Linked DNA regions of Limibacter armeniacum. The protein of the gene in region 2 interacts with the protein of the main gene of each other region in a pairwise test. Links are inferred from orthologs where the notes say so. Each region holds a gene or a part of one and is shown on either strand. Other genes may lie near its edges. The genes, in order: brnQ and pheS.

Region 1 (12,371 bases), 630 kb from region 2 along the record:
TCAGCCTTGGCGATACTTGGATTGGTGAGTTAAGCGATGAGGAACTTCAACGAATTGTGTTGCTGAAAAATTAGTATTTAATAGAATCGCATTAAAGCTGAAATAAGAAAAGGAAACCATAAAGGTTTCCTTTTCTTTTACCCCTTAAATAGGAATTATTCTATCTAATATCTTATTCTACACCCAGCAACTCTACTTCAAAATAAAGGATTGAGTTAGCAGGGATAGGACCGATTGGACGGCTACCATAACCCAATTCAGGAGGAATTCTTAGCATAGCTTTCGAACCTACGTTCAACAGTGCAATCCCTTCATCCCAACCTTTGATTACTCTCCCCATTCCTAATGGAAACTCAAACGGTTGACCACGATCAACAGAACTGTCAAACTTGGTTCCATCTTCCAAATAACCTTGGTAGTGTACTTTAACTACTTTACCTTTTTCAGGCAATACTCCCTGACCTTTATTGATCATTTTAACGCCCAGACCTGATGCTGTAACTTCATAACCAATTTTATTTTTCTCCACTGCCCATGTCTCCAAAGCTTCCTGTATAAACAGCACATCAATGGTTTTAAGCTTCAATTTTTTATTATTCGCGATTCGCATCAGGTAAGGAATTGTTTCCTCTCCTTCAGCAGGAAACTCAACAGCGAGTGTTTTTTTCTTTTGATTAATCAGGAAATAGTCTTCTTTTTCCCAAAACTGAGCACATTGTCCTTCAAAATTTGGATGCTTATAATAATAGTCAGCTTCTTTCTCGGCAGGGTTACAGTCCTCACACTGAGCCTGTACATTGGTCATCAAAAAAATAGACAGACCAATCAGGGTAAAAAGTTTTCTTAACATGGTTTCGTTTAAATTATTTATTGAGTTTTATATCTGCTAATTCAAGGTTGGGCAAGATACCACTTTTTCTAAAAGCTATATTAGTCAATTCCCAAATCCAATTCCCTTAACTTCTCTCCAAACACTTCCTGAACTCGCTGAAACAATTGTCTTTCCTCCTTACGGATATGCAATACCATCAATTCACCAAGTGCATGCATTGTATTGACCGCTGGGTTTTCAAAATCTATACTATCGTACAATTCCTGAATCTGTTGGTGCTCATCAACCAGCTCTTCCAACAAGCGGTCCACTTCTTGGTCAACACCTTTCAAGAACGGAACCAGTACCACTTCTTCAGCTTGTGTATGAAGCTTCCATAACCCTTCAAATACCTGCTGCAAATAAGCAGCCTTCCCTTTCGGCTCAGTTGGCAATCCTTTATATGGCGGCGCATCCTTTTTAAGCAACTGCCCTGCCAATAAAAGTTGGTGGTGTTGACGAGATAATGGTATCAGTGCTTCGTGTCGTTTCATTCTTCATTGAAAAATTAGTTTGACACAAAAAAACAATTCCCGACAGAGAATAAAAAGCCTATCGGGAACTGTGTATCACAATGTACTGTGTGTACCGTCGCAGAAGCACTCATTATTAGTATGTTTGCACCCACACCAAGCAATCACCTTATCTTCTTCAATCACCGCTTTTACAGGGGCAAAGTCTGTTCCTTTGTGGGAGCCATCACAGAATGGCTGCTTGTCGCTTCTCCCACAAGCACACCAGAAGTATGTGCCTGCTTTAGTCTCTTTCACATATGGTTGTTTCTGTGGAATAATTGGTTGATCTGACATAACAATTAGAATTTGGGTTACTAGTTAATCCTTTACTTTAAGGTAACTATCACATCAACTTTATCCTAACTGCCCTAGCCATAAAAAAGGCTTCTGCATTTTTGATCAAGTCAAAAACACAGAAGCCCCTATATACCATTCACTATACTTTTTTACAGCTTTAACTGCAACTGTAAAAGCCACATTCCTTCATGATCTTCCACTACTGCTTCGCTATTATAGATAGGCCTGCTCGAGTACTGTGCTGACACTTTCATATTATTGCCATAAATAAGGTAATGCAATCCAAAATCTCCTTGCCAAGAGTCACCGTTCAGCCCATCGAAATCCTTGTAATACACAGCCGCAAATGGCATCAACCTATGACCATTATTCAGTAATGTTTCCGGCATCAGATAGCCTGCCTGAATTGTTGCTATATTACCTGTTCCTAAAGTGTATTGCTGTATACCGTGTCCTTGCAATGCTTGCTCTTCAGTAGGATTGGCTGTAGCAAACCCTCCCATTACGGTTGTTTTCCAAAGGTAGTTATCACCATAGTCGTAGTGGTAAAATGAACCATATGCTGACAAGGCACTTCCCTTTGCTAAAGGAGTCTCGAAGAAAATATCAGCGGCTAATGCCAATTGATGATGCTTTTCGACATAAGCCTCAGCATCAGCATTACGCAATACACCGGAAGCATTATTGTGGTATTGGAAACCTGCTCCCACATTCAATATCTTGCCTTTTTTACCAAAATAGGTGAGTGAGGTAGAATGTCCCATCTTAACAGGCTCATTATACAAAAAGCTCCAAGAGGCATACCCTCTTTGTGAAAGGCTACTGTTTCCTCTATTATAAGCAGTGTTATTTACGCCTCCTTCTATAATATCCTGATCTTTGGCTACCTTATTCCCAATTCCTTTTCCTGCTACATAGGCTGCTGGGTAAGGTTGGTTGACCGCCAACTCATAATTAAGCCTTCCTAATACTTTACCATGAAGGAATACACCTAACTGACGTACAAACTTATCGTTTACGTTTACGTTCGGAAAACTGAAGCCTGGATTGTCTATCGCCAGCGTCCCCGAATAAGCGATATCAGTAAGACGAGACAACCCTGAATATGCATGCTGACCTGCTCCCAAGTAAGTATTATTGGCAATCCTCACTTTTCCCCAAAAATCATGGAAGAAAGTATTGGATGTCTGCCCTGCATAAAATGGCAAACTCGTATTACCGAACTGCGTAAAGAAAATGAATTTCTTATCGAAGTTAGCCATCATCGTTAGCCTAGCCCTTCTTATACTGAAGTCAAAGTGACTGTCAGCTGCCTCCAAAGTTTGAGCATTCGCCGTACCCGGATTCATATCCGAATAGCGAGCCCACATCTGGAACCCCATTCCAAATTTCAGTGTGTTTTTCCCATCCTCAGTCAGGTTAATTTTAAGTCCCTTACTCAAGACTTCCTTTAATGGATCCTGCCTTTTATCATCGTCAATTTCCTGTGCAAAAGATGGTATAGCAAAGGCTAATAAAATTGGTAGTAGTGAGATGCTGAATCTGATATTCATTATGCTTTCTTATTCTTAATAGTATGACCTGATTGTATGAATCCACAAAGTTAAAAAGCTTCAAATTTTTCTAAGTGATGATTATCACTGAAATAGTATATTTTTTATTAATAATGTAAAACTCTTTTATATTCAATCATTTAAACAAAAAAAGGCAACCCATAAGTAGTTTGAATACTCATTGGTTGCCTTGCCTAATATCAAGTCAGTTCTATTGTTCTGGATCTGTTCTTAATATATTCAATTTGCTAAGTAACTCCACATTTTCCCCATCAAATGAATACTGATAAAAGCCGTCATTTGCCGTCACCAACAACCTTCCCTGATATGGAATTACATCATTGGCTGGTATATTGAATATATTTTTCAACTTGATGTCATTACGGTTAGTAATATCATACAGTTTGAGCACATCGTCACAAACAAACAGTTCATTTCCTGCTACTCCCAAACCTTTAGGGTTTGTCATATCATAGCTTCTCAACAATTGTGGAACTTGCATATCTTCAATACTGATAATGTCCAATTGATTGACACCTCTCCAGCATCGCCCTGATTCGGCACGCAATGTAACGTATGCAAAACGATCATCTGCTACAACAGGGTCACAGCTTACCACATGCTCAAATTTGGATACATACTGTGGGTATTCTGGACGGCTTGCATCATAAATATACATTCCATCCTGAGAACCTATAAAAAGGTAGTTCTGACGAGGAAAGATGGTCTCTATCCCAAATCCAACTGGATTCATGCTCACCAGTTCAGGTGAAGCACTATTGGTTATATCATAAGTAGAGAGTTCCTCATGGTTGACGGTGTAAAGGTAATCTCCCACAATAGCAAAACGTGCCATTGAACCGCCTTTACCGCCTGCTGCATCTGCTGATACAGCTCCAACGTCTCCAGCAGCGTCACAAGATTGTAATAGAGCTGCTAAGCCTAGCATATATATGCATAAAAGAAATGTCCTCATGTCAAATAATTATACTTTGTTATTTAATGGGTTTGATCTATTGGGTGTAGACTCACTCAGCTTTCTTTTCCCACCCTACGATTACTGTACCTTCCTGTCGCTGTTCCTTTTGATATTCCCAAGGGATAAAGTTGGCATCAGGTGGATACAACTCAGGTAATACATTATAAATACGTTTTGTTTCTTTAACCGCTACTGGCAATGTGATATCCAGTGCGACAAGGTCTACTGCATTATCCGCATACAGTACCTTATCTTTTACTGCGATGTCAACACAGCCTGGCACCTGAATAAAGGCTTTTACTAATGGGTTTGTAGGGTCTGAGTTATCAATGACATGTATTCCTTCATACCGTTCGTTCAGAAATACATAATCACCTAATAAATACATCTTGCCTGGATTTTGGATAGCCCTAGGTGAAGAGGCTATAATGGACGCTTCAAGGTCTGAGCGTTTCATGATTACAGGTACATAGGCTGACTCATTAGCTACAGGGTCTACAATAGGCGGCTCTTCACCACCACTGATATACCAGCATCCTGATAGCAAGAGTGCAAGTAGCATTACAAAAAAGGAAGTTCTTTTCATGGAGATATAGTTTGGGTTATTCTAAAAAAAGTATTCCTCTTCTCTGACAACTGAAATCTATTAAAAAACAAAAAACTCATGTCCAAAATAGAACATGAGTTTACCCCTGTTAAATATTCTCCATATAAGGAAAATCTCTTGCTCAGCAGAAGGAAAAAATATGCTTCCACTGTATCCTATGTGTATATATGTGTGTATTAAGTGTGTGCTAAACTAGCCTAAAAGAAAGGCATAAAAAAACAAGCCGATAACGCACCGCTCAACCACTTACCCTTGCTTGCTTCCGCACCTGGGGGATTCGCAGGAGCCGATCGTATCGACTTGCGGTTGCAAAGGTAACACTTTTTTACATTCTGTCAATACTATTGCAGAATTTTTATTCGAAAAAGTAGCTAAAAAATCTCTTCCCCTTCCCCTTTAAATAGAAAAACCCTTTCTTAAACCTTTAACTATCAAGACTTAAGAAAGGATTCTCTCTAATAAGAAAGACGAAAAAAATCTTTCAAAATTTATGCATTCACCTTAATCAGGTAATAGTTTTTCTTACCCTTTTGTGCCAATAAATATTTGCCTTGTAGCAATTCAAAGTCAGTTGGCTTCTCTTCACCTGCGATTTTTGCTTTGTTAATGCTTACACCGCCACCCGCAATCATTCTACGAGCTTCACCTTTTGACTTAAATACTATACCACCTGTAGCAGCTGAAAGCAGATCATTTACATCTTCAAGGTCTACCAAGTCTCCTTTTGAAATTTCTACTTGAGGTACTCCTTCAAATACCTGTAGCAGCGTACGCTCATCCAATGACTTCAGGTCATCTGTTACATTCTTTCCGAAAAGGATAGAAGATGCCTTGATAGCCATTTCCAAATCTTCTTTGCTATGTACACGCTCTGTGATATCTTCAGCTAAAGCACGTTGCAAGGCACGCTGATGAGGAGCTTCTCTATGTTCTGCAATCAGGGCTTCTATTTCCTCTTTTGTCTTAAATGTGAAGATTTTGATATACTTCTCAGCATCCTCATCTGACACATTCAACCAGAATTGGTAGAACTGGTAAGGTGATGTTTTCTCAGGATCAAGCCATACAGCTCCACCTTCTGTCTTACCAAATTTAGTTCCATCAGATTTTGTAATCAGTGGACAAGTCACCGCAAATGCTTCACCACTTGCTTTTCTTCTGATCAACTCAGTACCAGTCACAATATTACCCCACTGATCAGAGCCTCCCATCTGTACCTTACAACCTTTAGTTGTGTAAAGGTGGTAGAAATCCCATCCTTGTAGCAACTGGTATGTAAACTCTGTAAATGAAAGCCCTGTTCCTGCCTCAAGACGTCTTTTTACAGAGTCCTTTGACATCATGTAGTTCACGGTAATATGTTTACCAGCATCCCTTACAAAATCGATAAAGCTGAAGTCTTTCATCCAATCGTAGTTGTTCAGCAATTCTGCCGAGTTTTCACCACAATCGAAATCCATAAATTTCTCCAACTGCTTACGGACACCTGCAATGTTTTTAGCAATTGACTCTTCGTCCAGCAATACACGCTCGTCAGACTTGAACGATGGGTCTCCGATCATACCTGTAGCACCACCAATAATCGCCAACGGCTTATGACCAGCACGCTGAAGGTGGTTCAGGATCATTACTGACACTAGGTGTCCTACATGCAACGAGTCTGCCGTAGGGTCAAAACCTACGTATGTCGTCGTCATTTCTTTATTGAACTGCTCTTCAGTACCCGGCATCATATCATGGATCATGCCTCTCCACTTCAGTTCTTCTATCAGGTTTTTCTTTATTGATGACATTTTTATTGGCTAGTTATACTAATATAAAAATGGGTGGAACCTCAGATTCCAAATTCATTGAAATTTCTGTTCAATTTTTCAATCAAAATGATCTAAATAGACACAAATAAAAGGATCTCTCCTTTTTCAATCCTCAAATAAGATCACTTCAATGATTAAAAATGGAACTTTTTTAAATAAAGGTCGCAAGTTACAGAAAATGGCTGAAACTAAACACCCTACTAATCAGAATGAAAATATACTCAGCAGTTCTAAATTTATAAGCTTCAAATCCTGTAAAGTAATCAACAAGCTAATTGCAAATGTTCCTAATACCAGACTTGCTTGAAGTTTTCTACTTGTCAGGTAACTATCCAAAAATGTGATTACTGTCAGAATAATAATGACAGGGTACAACACTGTCAAAATTGAGCCTGCCAAGACGATGATTTTATCAATACCAACCACTGCCAGCACTGTACTGAAAGCCGCTGTTACCAACACAGTTGTTCTATACTTCAGCTTTCCTCCACTGATTGATTGAAATATATCTCCTGTCATCGCCAATAAGCCTATAGATGAAGTCAGACACGCCAATGCTACAGTTATACTCAACACTGCCTGTCCTACACCTCCCAATAACCTATCTGCAATGGTTGATAATAATGGAGCATTTGATTGCCCTGCCAAAGTTTGGCTTGTCGTAGCCCCAACATAGATCAAACCTCCATAAATTATAGCCAATAACACTCCGGCTACCAACCCTGCATTTACAGAGATCTTAACTTGTTCATTAAAAGATGTATACCCCTTTCGTGTCAGGTTAGTCAAGAAGAGTCCTCCGATCACTACCGACCCTACAGCACCCAAGGTTTGATATCCTTGTGTAATTCCCTTTCCAAAGACATTTGTAATTACAGAAGCCGTCTTTTCCCCAATAGGCGCTGTCACTCCCAAATATATAATGTACAATAATACAGCGACCAATATAGGAGCCAATATAGAGCCTAGTCTATCTAGAATCTGAGATGGTCTCAATACAAAGAAGAGACAAATTCCAAAATACACTATCGAAAACAACCAAGGGTTTATTTCGCCCAATTGTGGCACTACACTCAACTCATAAGTCAATGCCCCATTTCTTGGGATTGCAATAAGTGGTCCTAAACAAATAATGGACACAGCGCCTATCACCTTACCAAAATTAGGATGAATTCGCTTGCCGAAATTTTGAGTGTCTCCCCCTACTTTAAAAAGTGCAATCAGGACAGCTACTGTCAACCCTACATCAGACATTAAAAAACCTATAGCACCTTGCAGCCAACTTTCCCCTGCCTGATTTCCTAAGTTTACAGGAAAAATCAAGTTGCCAGCACCAAATACCGTTGCAAAAAATGCTAATCCCAGTACGAGCGTATCCTTTGCTCTTTTATTCATCGATTTGTTTGTTATTGTGGATTTAAACCCGTGATAATACAACGTATATGTAAAAATAATCTCACCTGTTAAGATTCGTTAGACAGAAAAGCAGTTCACCAATGGGAAAATAAAAAAGGACCATCCAACAACGGATGATCCTTTCATTCAATAATATATTGTCATTCAGAATTTAAGACTTGATCAACAGTTTTTGTCCCGGACGAAGACTGTTAGATTTCAACCCATTCCATTTCTTTATATCATTGACAGAAACACCGTTGTTCTTGGCAATTTCCCAAAGTGTATCTCCGCTCTTCACAGTATAATATCCATTTGAAACAGGCTTGCTGCTTGCTGTTGATTTCTTCACTGAAGAAGAGCTAACAGAACTGTTGCTTTTCTTTGCTTTGTCTACAGCTACAATCAGTTTCTTGCCTGCATAAATGGTATTACCTCTCAGGTTATTCCAACTTCTAAGCTGTGTAATAGACACGCCATACCTTTTGGCTATAGCGCCTAAGTTTTCACCACTTCTAATCGTGTGATAACCTGAAGCATTTACTTTTGCATTTGATGATGAAGACCTTGATGCTGTTTTCTGTTGAGGTGAAACATGTCCTCTACCATAGATCTTCAATTTCTGACCTGCATAAATGGTATTACCTCTCAGGTTATTCCATGCTTTTATCTCCCAAACTCTTACACGGTTTCGTTGTGCAATCAAACCAAGAGACTCACCCCTTCTTACATAGTGATAATAAAAACCATCCAAATAGCTACCACTCTTTCCATCATACTTAGACTTTGCTAGAATAGAGTCACGGTTGCTGTCAAACATTTCTTTTCTCAATGCAGGAATCTTAATAGGATAGTTCTTGATCCCATCAGGTATATATCCCCATCTTACTTGAGGGTTTAACTCTTTCAAGTCATCATCACAAACCATCAGTTGCTCTGCCAGTTTTTTAAGGTCTACAGATTGGCTTACCAAAACCTCTTCTGTTGGAATCTCATAGAATGGCTGCTCCTGAATCAGGTTATGCTCATCAGCATAATTCAATGCATACATCATAGCCACAAACTGAGGCAGGTATGAACGAGTCTCTCTTGGTAGCTTGTGATAAATATCCCAGAAATGGAATTTCTCTGATCTCCTTTGTGCCTTTCGAATATTACCAGGCCCACAGTTGTAAGCAGCCAAAGCAAGCTCCCAATCATGGAAGTAATTATAAAGGAATCTCAAATACTTGGCAGCTGCCCTTGTAGCCTTCTCTGGGTTCATTCTCTCATCAAAGTGAGAGTTCTGCTTCAAGCCATAGTTCAATCCTGTTCTTGGCATAAACTGCCAAAGACCTCTTGCCCCTACCCTTGAAAGTGCTGTAGGCTTTAACGCTGATTCAATAATTGCCAAATACTTCAACTCTTCAGGTACTCCTTCTTCTCTGAAAATTCTTTCAAACATTGGGAAGTACATATTCTTTCGCTGAAGAATTAGCATTGTATAGTCACGGTTTCTGACCGTAAAATAATCAATAAACTTTCTTACACGTTCGTGATATGTCAATGGAATATCGCTTTCAATACATGCTAAGCGATCCATAATGATATCATCTGTAGGGTGTGGAATGTAATCATTCTCCATCAGGATATTATCCAAATGGACAACCGATGTGGTATCAAAGTCCTCCAGTGCATCCTCAGTCCAAGGTGCATACGGAGCAGCTTCCACTACCTCAAGTGTATCGAACGGGTAAATATACCCTTCGGGAGGTGGTACAGTATAAATACTGTCTTCCCATGTAAATGCTGGATTTTCATCTTGGGCAAATACCGACGAGACACTAAAAAGCATCGTCGCTACCCATAGCAAGGTTATTTTTTTTGGTGTGCGCATATCATTAACACAAATTCTTCCCTGGGGGTGAGTTGTTGTTCTACGATGGAAAAAATTGTTTTAAAAAGTATCGATATAAGGTATTAAACGATCTTTTTACTGTACAATTAATTATCCCAATGTTACAAGCAATAGACATGCCATCGAATTTTCAGGGCATAATACCCTCTTTGGCTATGTCCTCCTCTAGCAAAACCAATTTTATATTTTCATTCTGTTTACTTCATTTTGTAAACAGCATACTAGGCTCTAAGCCTTACATAAACAATGTTATGGAATTTAGATTGTATAGAAGATCGCATTTACAAAAATTGATAATGGTTTCCGAAACAACCTTCTACACAATCATTTATTATCATAACGTAGCCAAATAATCGGCAAACGTTAACATTTTTTCTTCTTCAAAACGGTTGGCCATTACTTGCAGTCCAATTGGTAACCCTTGGCTATCTTCTCCGTTAGGGATAGATATCGCTGGCAAACCTGCCAAGTTAGCGTGAACCGTATACAAATCTCCCAGATACATTTCCAGGATATTATTTTCATTATACTTTCCGATTTCGAATGCTGTTGAAGCCGTCGTTGGCATCAACAAGAAATCGTGGTTGCTCAACAGCTTTTCTGAAGCTTCTTTAATCAACCTTCTTACCTTCTGTGCTTTTGTAAAGTATGCGTCATAATAGCTAGCACTCAGTACAAAAGTACCCAACATAATACGGCGCTTAACTTCTTCACCAAACCCTTCAGAACGGGTAAGTTTATACATTGACTCAATGTCTTCTGTATTTTCACTTCTTGTGCCATACCTTACTCCATCAAACCTCGAAAGGTTTGTACTTGCTTCTGCTGTAGTCAGAATGTAGTAAGTTGGCAACAGGTAGTCCAATAGAGGAAAGTCAACAGGCTCTACATCATGTCCTGCGGCTTTCAGTGATGCTATCTTCTCAAAAGTATTAGCCTTAATATCTTCATTCAGATGTTCACTTTCAACTGTTTCTCGGATATACCCAATTCTGTACTTACGGTCTTCACTGCTCTTTACAGATGCTGAATATTGAGGCACAGGTTTATCAGAAACCGTTGCATCATGCTCATCTGCCCCTGCAATTACCTCTAGGGTAATGGCTGCATCTTCTACATTCTTGGCTAAAACACCAATTGTATCAAAAGAGGATGCATATGCAATCAGACCCCATCTAGAAATTCTAGAGTAAGTTGGCTTTAACCCAACCACTCCTGTAAAAGCGGCTGGCTGCCTTACAGAGCCTCCTGTATCAGAACCTAAAGACACAAGACAAAGGTCTGCTGATACTGCTACAGCTGAAGCCCCTGAAGACCCTCCTGGTACTCTTGAATTATCTACATTATTTAGAACAGGGCCAAATGCTGAATTTTCATTTGAAGACCCCATAGCAAATTCATCACAGCTCTGACGACCAATGATAATCGCATCCTCATCAAGCAAACGTTCAATCACAGTAGCCGAAAACTGGGAAACAAAGCCATCTAGAATCTTACTGGAAGCCTGAAGACCATGCCCTTGATGAGCAATCACGTCTTTAATTCCAACTACCATTCCGGCTAGCTTTCCAGCATTGCCTTCAGCGATTCGGGTGTCCACTTCTTCCGCTCTTTTCAATGCCTCATCAGCATATACTTCCAAGAATACGTTCAAGTGTTTATTGTCCTCAATATTCTTGAGATAATCCTTTACCAACTGTTGGCAAGTAACCTGTCCTGCTTTTAAAGCGGTGCTTATTTCTTTGAATGAAGAATACACAGAGCTAAGTAAATTTGTTATTAGAGAAAACAGTAAAGCGTGCCTGACAAAGCCCTTTTACATCGGTAAAAGAGTGAAAGTGCCAAAACGCAATAAAAAAGAAGTTTATCAATTTGTCGAAACAAAGATAAACTTCTCTTCTTTCAAAAGAAATAACTTATTTTTTATAGATATACCCAACAAAACACTGGCACATCTCTTAGCTTTCTTTCTTATCATCTTTCAAACCTTCTTCAATTTCGCTGCTTAACTGCTTTTTCGCGTCATTGAATTCTCTGATACCTTTACCAAGGCCTCTTGCCAGCTCTGGAATTCTTTTCGCACCAAAGAGCAAAAGGATAACAAGAATAATAATTAACCATTCGAAGCCCCCAGGCATACCAAAGAGTAATATAGCTAGTGTTTCCATAGTTCAGTTGTTTTTAAATGTGCCGCAAATCTAATTTATTATTAGTAAATAACAAAAGAATTCCTGTATTTGAAATCACTTACAATTCATTGAATATGAAGCTGAAATATACTTTTCAAACTAGCATAAACTGTCATTTTAATGCTTCATTATCCGAGCTAAGTTCGTAAATTTCTTTCAGTATTCTTCCTTTTATATTACATAGCCAGTATGACAATACTATCCGCAGATCAAATCCGACAATGGGATGCCTACACAATTGCCAATGAACCTAT
Region 2 (12,485 bases):
CGCAGACATCATCAGTGCCTTGACAAAAGGTAACGTTCGTATCACAATCAAGGGTGGAGAAACTAAAAACTTCATGATTGATGGCGGTACGGTTGAACTGCTGAACAACAAGATCACAATTCTGGCTGAAGCAATTATTGGGTAATCGAATGATTGTATTCTGATAGAAAAAATTCATAAAAAAGGGGACGTATCAGTACGTCCCCTTTTATTTTATTGCTTGTTATTCTTCTCTGCAAAACGCTTGGCTACCTCTTCGGTACTCATCGCATTCAAGGTCATTTCTTTTGTTAGTCCTGCTTTTCTCCCCACTAGTAAACCAAATCGCATATACTGATAACCTTCCATCTCATGCGCATCTGGATTCACACTGATCATAACCCCTTTAGACAATGCATAGCGAACCCATCTCCAATCTAGATCCAATCTCCAAGGGTGAGCATTGATCTCAATCATTACATTGTGTTCTGCACAGGCATCTATTACCATTTTATGATCTATTGGATAGCCTTCTCGTTTTAATAAAAGTCTTCCCGTCGGATGTCCCAGCATTGTGGTATATGGATTGGCAATAGCTTTAAGTAATCGGTCTGTTGCCTTCTTTTTATCCATCTTCAGATTAGAATGAATTGAGGCTATGATAAAATCAAAGCTTGCCAAGACATCATCTGAATAGTCCAAACTCCCATCATTCAAAATATCAGATTCAATCCCCTTAAAGATTTTAAATGGAGCCAGTTGCTTGTTCAGTTCATCAATTTCAGCATGTTGTTGCCTAATACGATCTTCATTCAAGCCATTAGCATAAAATGCTGATTTGGAGTGATCCGTAATACCTAAGTAATCATAACCTAACTCCTTACAGTGGCGTGCCATTTCCTCTAATGTGTGTTTTCCATCAGAGTAAGTAGAGTGGTTATGCAAGATTCCTTTCAAGTCTTCCATCTTAACCAGCTCAGGTACTCCTCCATTTTGGAGTAATTCTCTTTCAAAAAAACCATCTCTCATCTCAGGAGGAAAGAATGGCAACCCAGCCACTTCATAGTAAGCCTCCTCACTTGATTGGGAAGTTGTTCTCACTATTTCAGAAAGTATTTTTCCTTTTTCTCCAACCAATGAAAGGTGTTTTCCATCGCAAGAATTAAGCAATAATGTTTTAGCAAAATCCTGTTCCTTGGCAATTTTCACCTCAACAGGCATTCCTAAATCCGTAATCTCACCTCTCCAAACATTAGGTCCTGAGTCCTTCTCGTGATATTCCCAATCAGGGATATTCACCAATTCATTTTTAAGTTTTGAAAAATCATCCGTTGCCACGACCCACTGAAGAGTCTCTACAATTTCCATCTTTCGTCGTACTTCACCGCTTGCCTCTACTAATGAAAAACCTGCCTGCTGCAAATATTCCACAAAGCTTTGGGCTAAAGGTTCAGCTTCAGCATAGTACAGCTTCCCTTTGTTTTCTTCCAGAAATTGGATCTGCTCAAGAATTGTCTGTTCAGTCTTGGCACCAAATCCTTTTAAAGCCTGCACCTTATTTTCACGGCAAGCCTTCTCCAAAGCCTCTATGGTTTCGATCTCAAGTTCTTTCCAGATTGTGGCAATTTTCTTACCTCCAATACCTTTGATCTCAAGCATTTTGACAACCCCTTCTGGAGTTTCTTCCAATAGTTTATCAAAATCAGCAAACGATCCTGTGCCAGATATTTCTACAATTTTCTCTGCCATGCTTTTGGAAAAGCCCAATTCCTGAAGCTCATCAGAAGATTTTCCACCCAATGCTTCTTCTGATTTTTCAATATTAAATACGGCAGAGGAATATGCACGCGTTTTGAAAGCATTAGCACCATGTACTTCCATCAAAGAAGCTGCTGACTTGATAACTTTTGCTATTTCTTTATTTGAAACCATAGTTTATTTGTATTCAGAAGGGTATGTTAATCTATTAGTTTTGCTTATTTACAAAGGTACATTTAAGATATTAGATATTAGACATCAGGGTGTGATAAGACCGTAATAAAAGAATCGTTATCTTCGCCAATCTATTGATATATTGAAAGTATGAAAGGATTTGACCAGCCCTATATCATTTCACTCTGCGAAAAAGGCGAGCCTGAAACAGGTTATGTTACTATTGCTGAACATCACGAACTTATTCCGTTTGAGGTGAAGCGCACTTTTTGGACATATAATACCCCCGAATCACATACGCGTGGCAACCACGCCCACAAAACGACTCAGGAATTACTAGTCTGTGTAAATGGCAGTATTACTGTTGAAACCAGTAACACAGAAGGCAATACCGTCTCTTTTGTTTTGGACAATCCCCAAAAGGCACTCTACTTACCTCCTTTTGTATGGAGAACTATCCGATATTCAAACGGTGCAGTACTTCTAGTAATGGCTTCCACTGTTTATGACAAATCTGACTACCTTATGAATCAGAAAAAGTGGTTAGCCTATTATACTGCTGAAAAACAAATGGCTGAAGGATAATCCCTCAGCCATATATCTTGATTCAGTATTACCTTAATCGATAATGGTCATTCTCTTAAACTCTCTCGTTTCATCGAAGAGTTTGCGGTATGTAATATGTGTCTTGAAGATTTTCCCACCAATTAACTCTGCTGTTCGCATCATTTTAGGATTAAAGTCTCCAATCCAGTTCATCTCCAATTCATTGTAATGATAGCCTTTGTGTACAAAAGCTGGATCATCACTTGCTTTCCCTTGCTTTTTCAGCTTTTCCTGAATGAAATTTGAGTAGGCCAAAATAATTCCTGCTTCAACTCCTTTACGCTGATGCTCAGGTACTACACCAAACACAAGTCCGAAAAGCTTTCTGCTCGTCTTCCTTTTTACATGGTAAAACATTTTCAGCTTATTCCAGACCCCAAACTTACCATCCTTGATATTTCGAATAATCTGGTTCATTTCAGGAATCTGAAGATAAAATGCTACTGGTTCGTCTTTGTAGTATCCAAACCATGCAATCTCTTCATCTAGGATAGGCTTCATCGTTTTGAAAATCTTGGCAGCCTGTTTCTCATCAATTCCCTTTACACCTTCATGCTTTGTCCATGCCTTGGTATATATCACTGAAAAGTCTTTTGCATACTTCATCAGGTTACTGATCTTCATATGTTCAAAGTGATAATCAGGGTTATTATAGATAACCTCCCCTTTATTGATGAGCTTTTCATCCAATGTATCTGGTACTAGACGGTGATAAGTGTATTGTTTGAAGAATACACCAAACCCATAGTTCTGATACAGGTCATTATAGTATGGAAAGTTATAATGCATACAGTAGTTAGGTTCTGTGTAGCCTTCAGCCAAACACCCCCACCATTTGTCACGGTCTCCTAAATTAACAGGACCATCCATCGCTTCAACTCCCTGTTCCATTAGCCAGTTCTTGCAGGTATCAAACAACATATTCGCTGCTTGCTGGTCATTGATACAGTCAAAAAATCCCATACTTCCGGTGGGCAATGACTCATCCTTATTCACTGTCATTGGGTTGATATAGGCAGCTACTCTACCTATTGTCTTGCCTGTACCATTCTTAAGTATCCATCTGATTGCCTTACCACCCCTTTTAAATAATTTATTCTGTTCAAGGTCAAAGACCGATTCTACATCTTTATCCAATGGACGTATATAGTTAGGATCGTCTTTGTACAGTCTTACTGGAAATTCCAGAAATTCCTTGATCAGTTCTTTGTTAGTTATCTCAATAAGTTTCATCCAAAAAGTCACTTATGTTATCATCGAAATCCGGAAGCCGTACAGCAGCCGGAATTTGGTTAGCGGGGCAATTTAATAAAATGTACACTTTATGAACAAGGTTAAGTGATTGATTACTCACTATAAAGGATTCCTTTCTCTTTAAACATAAAAAAGCCGAAGGATTATTGATCCTCCGGCTTCTTTATTATGTTTTTCATCTGCGTTATATAGATGAGAACTGACGTAAGAATCGTACATCATTCTCTGTAAACAGACGTAAGTCGTTAATTCCATATTTCAGAAGTGCCATACGCTCCACTCCCATACCAAATGCAAAACCTGTATATTTTTCAGGATCAATGCCTGAGGCTTTCAATACGTTAGGGTCTACCATACCACAACCTCCAATTTCTACCCAACCTGAGTACTTACAGATGTTACAGCCTTTGCCATGACATACTGAACAGCTGATATCAATTTCAGCACTTGGCTCAGTAAATGGGAAGTAAGAAGGACGCAAACGGATTTTTGTATCTGCTCCGAAAAACTCTTTGGCAAAGTAGTACAATGTATCCTTCATATCCTTGAAGCTTACATTCTCATTGATATAAAGTCCCTCAATCTGGTGGAACATACAGTGCGCTCTTGCCGAAATAGTTTCGTTACGGTATACACGTCCTGGTGATAGTGTTCTGATTGGAGGCTCTTGATTCTCCATTACACGTACCTGTACAGACGAAGTGTGTGTACGCAAAGCAATATCAGGATCTTTTTCTACAAAGAACGTATCCTGCATTTCTCTTGCCGGGTGGTTCGGCGGGAAGTTCAATGCTGAGAAGTTGTGCCAATCATCCTCGATTTCAGGTCCCTCTGAAAGGTTGAAGCCAATTCTTTCAAAGATTCTAATGATATCCTCTCTTACTTTTGTAAGTGGATGGATCGTACCCAATTCGTTTGGAATGCTTGGAAGCGTCAAGTCATCATGCTTGATGTTCTGCATTGCCTGATTTTCGAACGTATCCTGCAACTCCTTGAACTTGGCTTGAGCAGCGTTTTTCAAGGCATTGATTTGCTGACCGAATTCTTTTCGCTGATCAGGTTCAATTTCCTTCATCTTACCAAAAAGTTCTCCGATCACACCTTTGTTGCTTACAAATTTCAAACGGAAAGCTTCCAGTTCCTCTTTCAGCTTTACTTCGGTGTTTTCTATTTCCTTCGCTATCTTTTCTACCTGCTCAAGCATAGTTATGATTATTTTTAAGCAATCGAAACAAGCTAATATCCTGTTCTCCTGCTACTTCTTTAAGTTCAATTTTTTATGAAACGAAGCAAATTTAATGATTTCATTTCATAATTCAGAAAGCAAAACCATCAGACAAAAGATTTAAGCCCCAAGATGAAAGGTTATCAACTTGCTCTTATGTCTTTTTTGTAAAATTGAGTCCTAGGTAAGCGTTACCTGATAGTTATTTTCATCATCCAGTTGTACTTCTACATGTTCATTGACTGTAGTTGACAACTCATACCCCATGTAATCAACAAATACAGGGAACCTTCTGTAACTACGGTCTACCATCACGGCCACTTGCAGTTTACTTACACGGATATTCAAGAAAGGCTTCATACTGTATGCAATGGTTTTTCCTGTATTCAATACATCATCCACCATTACAATAACCTTTCCTTCCAATGACTCAAGTTCACAATCCAGTTCTATAAAGGTTTGTAGAGGAGCCTTCTTGTCAATAGTCACTTTTACCAATTGTGTATTCATGGTAGACACCTGTCTGTATTGCTCTTCCAACAGTTGCGCCATGCGATACCCAGTTCCTACAATACCTGCAAAAACCACTTCGGCTTCATCAAAGTTTTGCTCATAAATTTCAAAAGCAATCCGACGTATCTTCTGGATTATCTGATTGTGTGTCAGGATAACGTTTGCTGATGTCATAGTCTTAGTTAGTATTGATAATTACCAACCGAAACCAAAGTACGACAATGCTTTGGTTTCAGTTATTTGTTGTGAATTAAAGCATTTCAAAATCAATGGTTCTTTTCTCGATATTTGTATTCAGAACCAATACTCTTACTCGGTCTCCAATACGGTAGGTACCCTTATACTTCTCACCTATTATAGCCATTTCCTCATCATCGTAGACATAGTAATCATCTTCCATTGAGGAAATACGGATCATACCTTCACATCTTGTTTCTTCAAGCTCTACAAAGATACCCCATTCCGTTACACCTGAGATTACTCCATCCATCGCTTGCCCCACATACTTCTCCATAAACTCCACTTGCTTATACTTAACAGAAGCACGTTCAGCATCGGCAGCTCTTTTCTCCATTTGTGAGGAATGCACACATTTGTCTTCATATTCTGCCGCCTCAGGAGATTGCTTACCATCAAGGTAATGTTGCAACAACCTATGTGACATCATATCTGGGTATCGACGAATTGGCGAAGTAAAATGTGTATAGTGACTGAATCCTAATCCGTAATGTCCTTCAGGTTCCGTTGTATATTTTGCCTTAGCCATTGTACGGATCGCTTGCTGCTCCAAAATATTCTGTTCAGGTTTACCTTCCAGCTTTCCTGACAACTCATTCAACGAACCAGCAAGCTTATTCTCCTTCATATCTATGTCATAACCGAATCGCTTAGCGAACAGAGAGAATGCCATTACTTTTTCAGGGTCTGGAGAGTCGTGAACCCTGTAAACCATCGTTGCATTCTTATTCTCTTTTTCTTGCGGTAAACATATTCTGCTACACGCTTATTTGCAAGCAACATAAACTCCTCGATCATCTTATGGGCATCCTTTCGGATTCTAGGGAAAAGCCCTAAAGGTTTGCCATCCTCATCCAACTCAAAACGGAATTCTACCGACTCAAATGAAATAGCGCCGTTACGGAAACGGTCATCTTTCATCTTCTTGGCAATTTCATTCAGCGTAATGATCTCTTCTGCATAATCTCCTTCACCTGATTCGATTCTTTCCTGCGCTTCTTCATAAGTAAACCTTCTGTCAGAGTGAATCACTGTTCTACCAAACCATTGTTTGTAGATTTTCCCCTCTTCATCCATATTGAATACTGCAGAAAATGCCAATCTATCCACATTAGGATTCAATGAACAAAGACCATTTGACAGCTTTTCAGGAAGCATCGGTACCGTTCTGTCCACCAAGTATACTGATGTTGCTCGCTTTTCAGCTTCTTCTTCCAGTATTGTATCAGGACGAACATAGTGAGTTACATCTGCAATGTGTACCCCTATCTCCCACTGACCATTTTTCATTTTCCTGATTGACAGCGCATCATCAAAATCTTTTGCTGTAAGTGGGTCAATCGTAAATGTGGTACGGGTACGGAAATCTCTCCTTTTCTTGATTTCCTCAGCTGGTATTTCTTCAGGAATCGCTTCCGCTTCCATTTCCACTTCATCAGGAAACTTAAATGGCAATCCATATTCAAACATGATCGAATGGATCTCTGTCTCATTCTCTCCTGCTCTACCCAATACTTTGATTACTTTTCCAATTGGGTTTTTATCATCTTCCTTCCAACGGTCAATTTTGGCAATCACTTTATCGCCATGCTTGGCGTCGCCCAAACCATTTTTAGGAATAAAGATATCTTGGTGCATTTTACGTCCCATCGTCACGACAAAGGCAAACCTTGCCGATAACTCTAAGTGACCAATAAATTCATCACGGGCACGTTCTACTATCCTAACAACTTCTCCCTCTGTACGACGCTTGCGTCCATTAAAATAGGTTCTAATTTCAACTGTATCGCCATCAAGCGCTCGATTCAAGTTGGGAGTACTTACCCAAATATCAGCCTCATCCTCTCCGGTTACAATATAACCAAAGCGAGGGTTTACATGATCTACTGTTCCACGTATCAAACCTTGTGAATTGGTCGATTGGTACCTGTAACCTATCTTCAACAATTGCTGTTCTTCAACCAACTTGTCTAGCAACTTCTCCAGTAAGTCTTTCTGTCCCTTCTTTTTCAACTGAAGTTGCTTGGTAATCTGCCTATGAGAAAAAGGCTTTTCAGGAGCTGAGTTCAGTAAGGTCATGATATTCTTAACCATCAATGCAGCCCCTTCTGTACCTTCACTTTTACTGTGTCTCTTTTTCTTATTGGCTGTGTTTTTATTGTCTTTTTTCTTTTTACTCATTGTATATCTTATTGTTGAACAGGAGCCTTCATATAATACTTAAAAACAAATTAGTACTATCTAACAATCAATTTTAGTACGGCTCCATCATAACCGGTTGTTAACTTTTTATCCGGTCTAACAGCTCCTTGCTGAAGCTGCGCCTAAATTTCAGAAATATCTATCTCTGAAGAAAAATTTATTTAATTAAAGCACCCTTATCTTTATGGATAATTATAGGATTACTCTACAAAAATAGCATGGTAACAAATGGTTATGAATGCTTTTTTGTATTTTGAGGTACTTTATCCTCTAGGTGCTACTATTTTAAGTCGTGACATTAGCATTTTATCATGAATATTGAAGTACTTTTAAGTGAAAAAGTATTGATTAAACCATCACTATCTTCTAAAATTGCTTTTAGCATACATGATATGATAAGCTTAAGTATTTAAAATCAACTTTAGCTTATCTTAAATTAAGGCTATTTCTGAATTCAGACTATAATCTCAACTCTACACTATATTCATAATTCAACCACACATGCTACCACGATCAAAGAACATTATCCTTCTTTTCTTTTTCCTTACTATCACTGCATTTGGAAATCCTCAATCAGAAAACGTCGTTACAAATTCCCAAAATGCAGCTATCATCTCACGGGCTTTGGAAAGTATCTATAAATGGGACTTTGATCAAGGTGTTGCTGAAATAACACAGCTTGAACAAGAAATTGGCGAACACCCAGCTGTTTACTTACTTAAAGCCCTCAACTTGTATTGGCAGAATGTCCCGCTCTCCCACGGTCAACCAGAAACCAAAGAGTATATGAAACTACTGACCAAAACAGTTGAGCTTTCAGACCAACAACTAGAGAAAAATTCATCTGACACTGAAGGTATTTTTTTCAAGATGCTGGCTAAAAGCATGAAGATGCGTCAATTCAGCAGTGACAATGCTACCTTTAAGGCCATTGGTGAAGCTAAAGATGTTTATACACTACTCAGAATTGGTGTAGATAAAAAAGAAGAATTCAATGAATTTTACTTTACGACTGGTATCTACAATTATTATCGAGAAGCCTACCCTGAAACTTATCCTGTTTACAAGCCGGTAGCTATGTTCTTACCATCTGGAGATAAAGAAGAAGGTATCAAACAACTGTATTACGCTAAGGACAATGCCATGTTTACTTCGGCAGAAGCCAGACGCTACCTGATTTCAATCTATACCAACTATGAAAATCAATTAGATAAGGCGATTGAATTATCATCTGAAAATGTAAAACAATATCCTAATAATCTCTTTTTTATCACATCGCATCTTTTTATCCTTTTACGTTCTAACCAGATTGAAAATGGTCTTCCTCTTATGGACAAGCTATTTCAGTCTGAAGATACTTTTTACCAAGCCGTTGCTTATGCTATGCATGGCTATTACGACTGGAAAAAGGGTAACCAAGAAACGGGACAAGAACAGCTGCTAAAAGCTGAAGAACTCATTCAAAATCACAAGGACCGTAATGATTATGTAGCCTCCTTTATTTATTCTGAGCTTTACCGCTGCTATAAATCCCAAAATAACCTATCACTTGCTAAGAATTATGAACGGAAAACCAATGATGAGTTATTTGGAAAGGAAAACATTGAAAGGGTAAATAAGGAAGAGAATTGGTAAGATAGTCTTAGTTAAAAAGCATCGACATCCGAAAAATTACGGATGTCGATTTCTTATTTATTTTCTAAATCTTTTAGTCAAGTCGCCATAGGCATCAATTCTCCTATCCCTGAAAAATGGCCAGATTCGGCGAACATCTTCACTTCTTTGCAAATCTACTTCCACAACAATATTTTCTTCATTGTCATTGGAAGCTTCATACAAGAATTCCCCTTGAGGACCAACCACAAAGCTGTTACCCCAAAACTGAATCCCGTCTGTTACTCCTGAAAAATCCTTTTCAAAACCTGTTCTGTTTACACTGATAACAGGTAAACCATTAGCTACAGCATGTCCTCGTTGAGAGATGATCCAAGCATTTCGCTGCCTGTCTTTTTCATCCTGCGTATCAGCCATTTCATAACCTATAGCTGTTGGATAAATCAACATATCAGCACCTGCCATTGCCATCATTCTTGCACCTTCAGGATACCACTGATCCCAACATACCAATACGCCCAAGGTTCCCACTGAAGTTTCAATTGGTTCAAAACCTAGATCTCCAGGTGTAAAGTAGAATTTCTCATAATATGCAGGATCATCAGGAATATGCATCTTACGGTATGTACCAGCAATACTTCCGTCTTTTTCCAATACGACTGCTGTATTATGATAAATACCTGGTGCTCTCTTTTCAAAAAGAGATGTTACCAATACGATTCCCAACTCTTTGGCTATTGCTCCGAACTCTTCTGTGGATGGACCGGGAATACTTTCCGCCAAATCAAACATGTCCACATCTTCTGCCTGACAGAAGTAGATGCCTGTATGCAACTCCTGTAAAACTACCAATTCTGCACCTTTAGCAACACAATCACGAATACCTGCGATGCTTTTTGCTACGTTTTCTTCCCTGTTGTTGGTACAAGTTTGCTGTACCAAACCAACCTTCAGTATATTCTGTTTTGCCATATATCTTCTCTAGCAAATAAACCTGATAATAGCCAAATTGACTTAAAAACGCTGAATCAATTTCTGACACGTACAACCTGACCCTAAATGATACAAAGCTAAGTGCCCTCCGTCGTAACTTTTCCCAATTTTACTTTCCAACATATCCGTATAACCTTTCCCTATCGTAATATGTGGATAGAAATGCTCATAGGCATACTGGGTAAAATAATGGTTCAAGTATCGGAGACCTGAAGTTGGATTCTGTTCACTAACCCATGCAAAGCATGAAGTATCATCTAATGCTATTGTATGATGGTACTTGGACATAATTGCCACTGACACATCATGAAGATGTTCAAGCCAAGCTTCTTTTTTCACATTCCACCCAATAGTTTCCTCTCCATGTCTGTATATACTTTCAACATGCAGGGCTTTCACTTGAAATTGTTTTGCCACTTCTGACAATTCATGGGTGATTTGAGGTAAGTCTTCCTCACGGGCTAAACACATACAAACAGAAATATGCGGAACCGTATGCTCTTTTTCCAGCAAAAGCTGGGTATCACCAAGCTGACGGTTTACCGCAATAGATTCCTCCAACAAATTGTCAGGCGGAATCACTGCAAAGTCTAATGCGATCATTGTCTAAATACGACAATTGAATGTCGCTAATTTCGGTCTAGAGCTGTTATTTCAAACACACGTTTTAGTATCTGCCTATCTACCTCCGTAAAATCTACATGACGACGCCCCATTACGGCTGTTGCCACCTCGCACATTTTATCGAAATCTGCAGTTACTGTATCTTCTATCCCTCCCCACGCAAATGAAGGAATATGTTTATCTGGAAAACCTCCGCCAAAGATATTTGCACTTACACCAACTACAGTACCTGTGTTGAACATCGTGTTAATACCTGCTTTTGAATGGTCTCCCATCATTAACCCACAAAACATCTGACCTGTTTCAATCAGGTTTCGGGTTTTATAATTCCAAACCTTCACCTCACCATAATTGTTTTTGAGGTTTGAAGTATTTGTATCTGCACCTAAATTACACCACTCAGCCAATACAGAGTTTCCTAGGAAACCATCATGTCCCTTATTGCTATAACCTTGAAATACTGAGTTACTCACCTCTCCTCCAACTTTACAATAAGGTCCAAAACTACAATCCTCATGAACTTTTGCACTCATGTTGATCTTGGTTCCCTCTCCAATACTACATGCCCCTCTGATTACTGAGCCTTCATGGATCTCAGCTCCTTTACCTATATAGATAGGTCCTTTTTCAGCATTCAGAATAGCAGCTCGTATACTTGCTCCCTCTTCAACAAAAATGTTTTCCTCTCCATATACTACTGTGAAGCGATCTTCAATTGGAGCACTTTTTCTACCTTCTGTCACAACAGGAAAGTCTGCAATTATCTGATTACGGGTATTAATAAAAATATCCCATGGATACCTGATAATCACTGGTGTTATCACTATATCCTTCTGTACGTATTTAGTAGCCGAAACCTCCGAAGGATCTCTAAAATGTTCCATAGTACGAACTGCAAGCAGTTCATCTTTCCACATTAGACATTGTCCCTCCTTCAATTTATGAATCCGATCTACCAATTCTGAATTCGGACATACAGAAGCATTTATATACAAGTTGTCACTGCCTGCCTGCAAAGGGAATTTTTCCTGCAAATAATCCTGAGTAAGGTAAGATACATCCGTACCCAATGCCTTTTCCCACTTTTCTGCAAGAGTCATGATTCCCACTCTCAATGCTGATACAGGACGAACAAATGTAAATGGCAATAGATTCACCCTGTTCTCAGGATCATCAAACAGAATTACATTCATTGTCTTTGTAATTGTCAAATAGCTTTAAAAAATAAAATGAGTTGATAGTAGCTAGGTAATATTTGTACACACTCAGGGGTTACCTAAAGCCCACATTATGAGCACTCCCCTTT

Evidence for each region.
Region 1: the proteins of pheS (region 2) and brnQ interact in binary tests that used the Escherichia coli proteins (3 or more experiments, as listed by UniProt). The link is inferred for Limibacter armeniacum from one-to-one orthologs.

The regions. Positions count from the first base shown.
Region 1 is NZ_JBAJNO010000009.1:3,358,213-3,370,583, reverse strand. The notes cover bases 5,937-8,793. They hold brnQ (branched-chain amino acid transport system II carrier protein), read right to left. Parts: upstream 8,032-8,793; coding sequence 6,841-8,031; downstream 5,937-6,840. Other genes in these bases: V6R21_RS31695 (LysM peptidoglycan-binding domain-containing protein), read right to left, coding at 8,204-8,793; tyrS (tyrosine--tRNA ligase), read right to left, coding at 5,937-6,615. In the rest of the region: V6R21_RS31745 (DEAD/DEAH box helicase), read left to right, coding at 1-74; V6R21_RS31740 (FKBP-type peptidyl-prolyl cis-trans isomerase), read right to left, coding at 173-850; V6R21_RS31735 (hemerythrin domain-containing protein), read right to left, coding at 931-1,365; V6R21_RS31730 (CDGSH iron-sulfur domain-containing protein), read right to left, coding at 1,441-1,680; V6R21_RS31725 (hypothetical protein), read right to left, coding at 1,833-3,236; V6R21_RS31720 (LVIVD repeat-containing protein), read right to left, coding at 3,448-4,212; V6R21_RS31715 (hypothetical protein), read right to left, coding at 4,265-4,801; more of tyrS, read right to left, coding at 5,311-5,936; more of V6R21_RS31695, read right to left, coding at 8,794-9,907; Asp-tRNA(Asn)/Glu-tRNA(Gln) amidotransferase subunit GatA, read right to left, coding at 10,263-11,687; tatA (twin-arginine translocase TatA/TatE family subunit), read right to left, coding at 11,887-12,096; V6R21_RS31680 (NAD(P)H-hydrate dehydratase), read left to right, coding at 12,307-12,371. UniProt on the Escherichia coli protein: Liv-II branched chain amino acid transport system, which transports leucine, valine and isoleucine. Also acts as a low-affinity threonine transporter.
Region 2 is NZ_JBAJNO010000009.1:2,726,926-2,739,410, reverse strand. The notes cover bases 2,966-5,936. They hold pheS (phenylalanine--tRNA ligase subunit alpha), read right to left. Parts: upstream 4,976-5,936; coding sequence 3,956-4,975; downstream 2,966-3,955. Other genes in these bases: V6R21_RS29155 (RNB domain-containing ribonuclease), read right to left, coding at 5,760-5,936; V6R21_RS29160 (phosphoribosyltransferase family protein), read right to left, coding at 5,177-5,683; V6R21_RS29170 (hypothetical protein), read right to left, coding at 2,966-3,750. Also shown: atpC (ATP synthase F1 subunit epsilon), read left to right, coding at 1-145; DNA polymerase/3'-5' exonuclease PolX, read right to left, coding at 214-1,911; V6R21_RS29175 (sugar 3,4-ketoisomerase), read left to right, coding at 2,062-2,496; more of V6R21_RS29170, read right to left, coding at 2,530-2,965; more of V6R21_RS29155, read right to left, coding at 5,937-6,419; V6R21_RS29150 (ribonuclease R family protein), read right to left, coding at 6,419-7,927; V6R21_RS29145 (hypothetical protein), read left to right, coding at 8,450-9,583; V6R21_RS29140 (carbon-nitrogen hydrolase), read right to left, coding at 9,641-10,534; V6R21_RS29135 (2'-5' RNA ligase family protein), read right to left, coding at 10,577-11,158; V6R21_RS29130 (GlmU family protein), read right to left, coding at 11,185-12,372.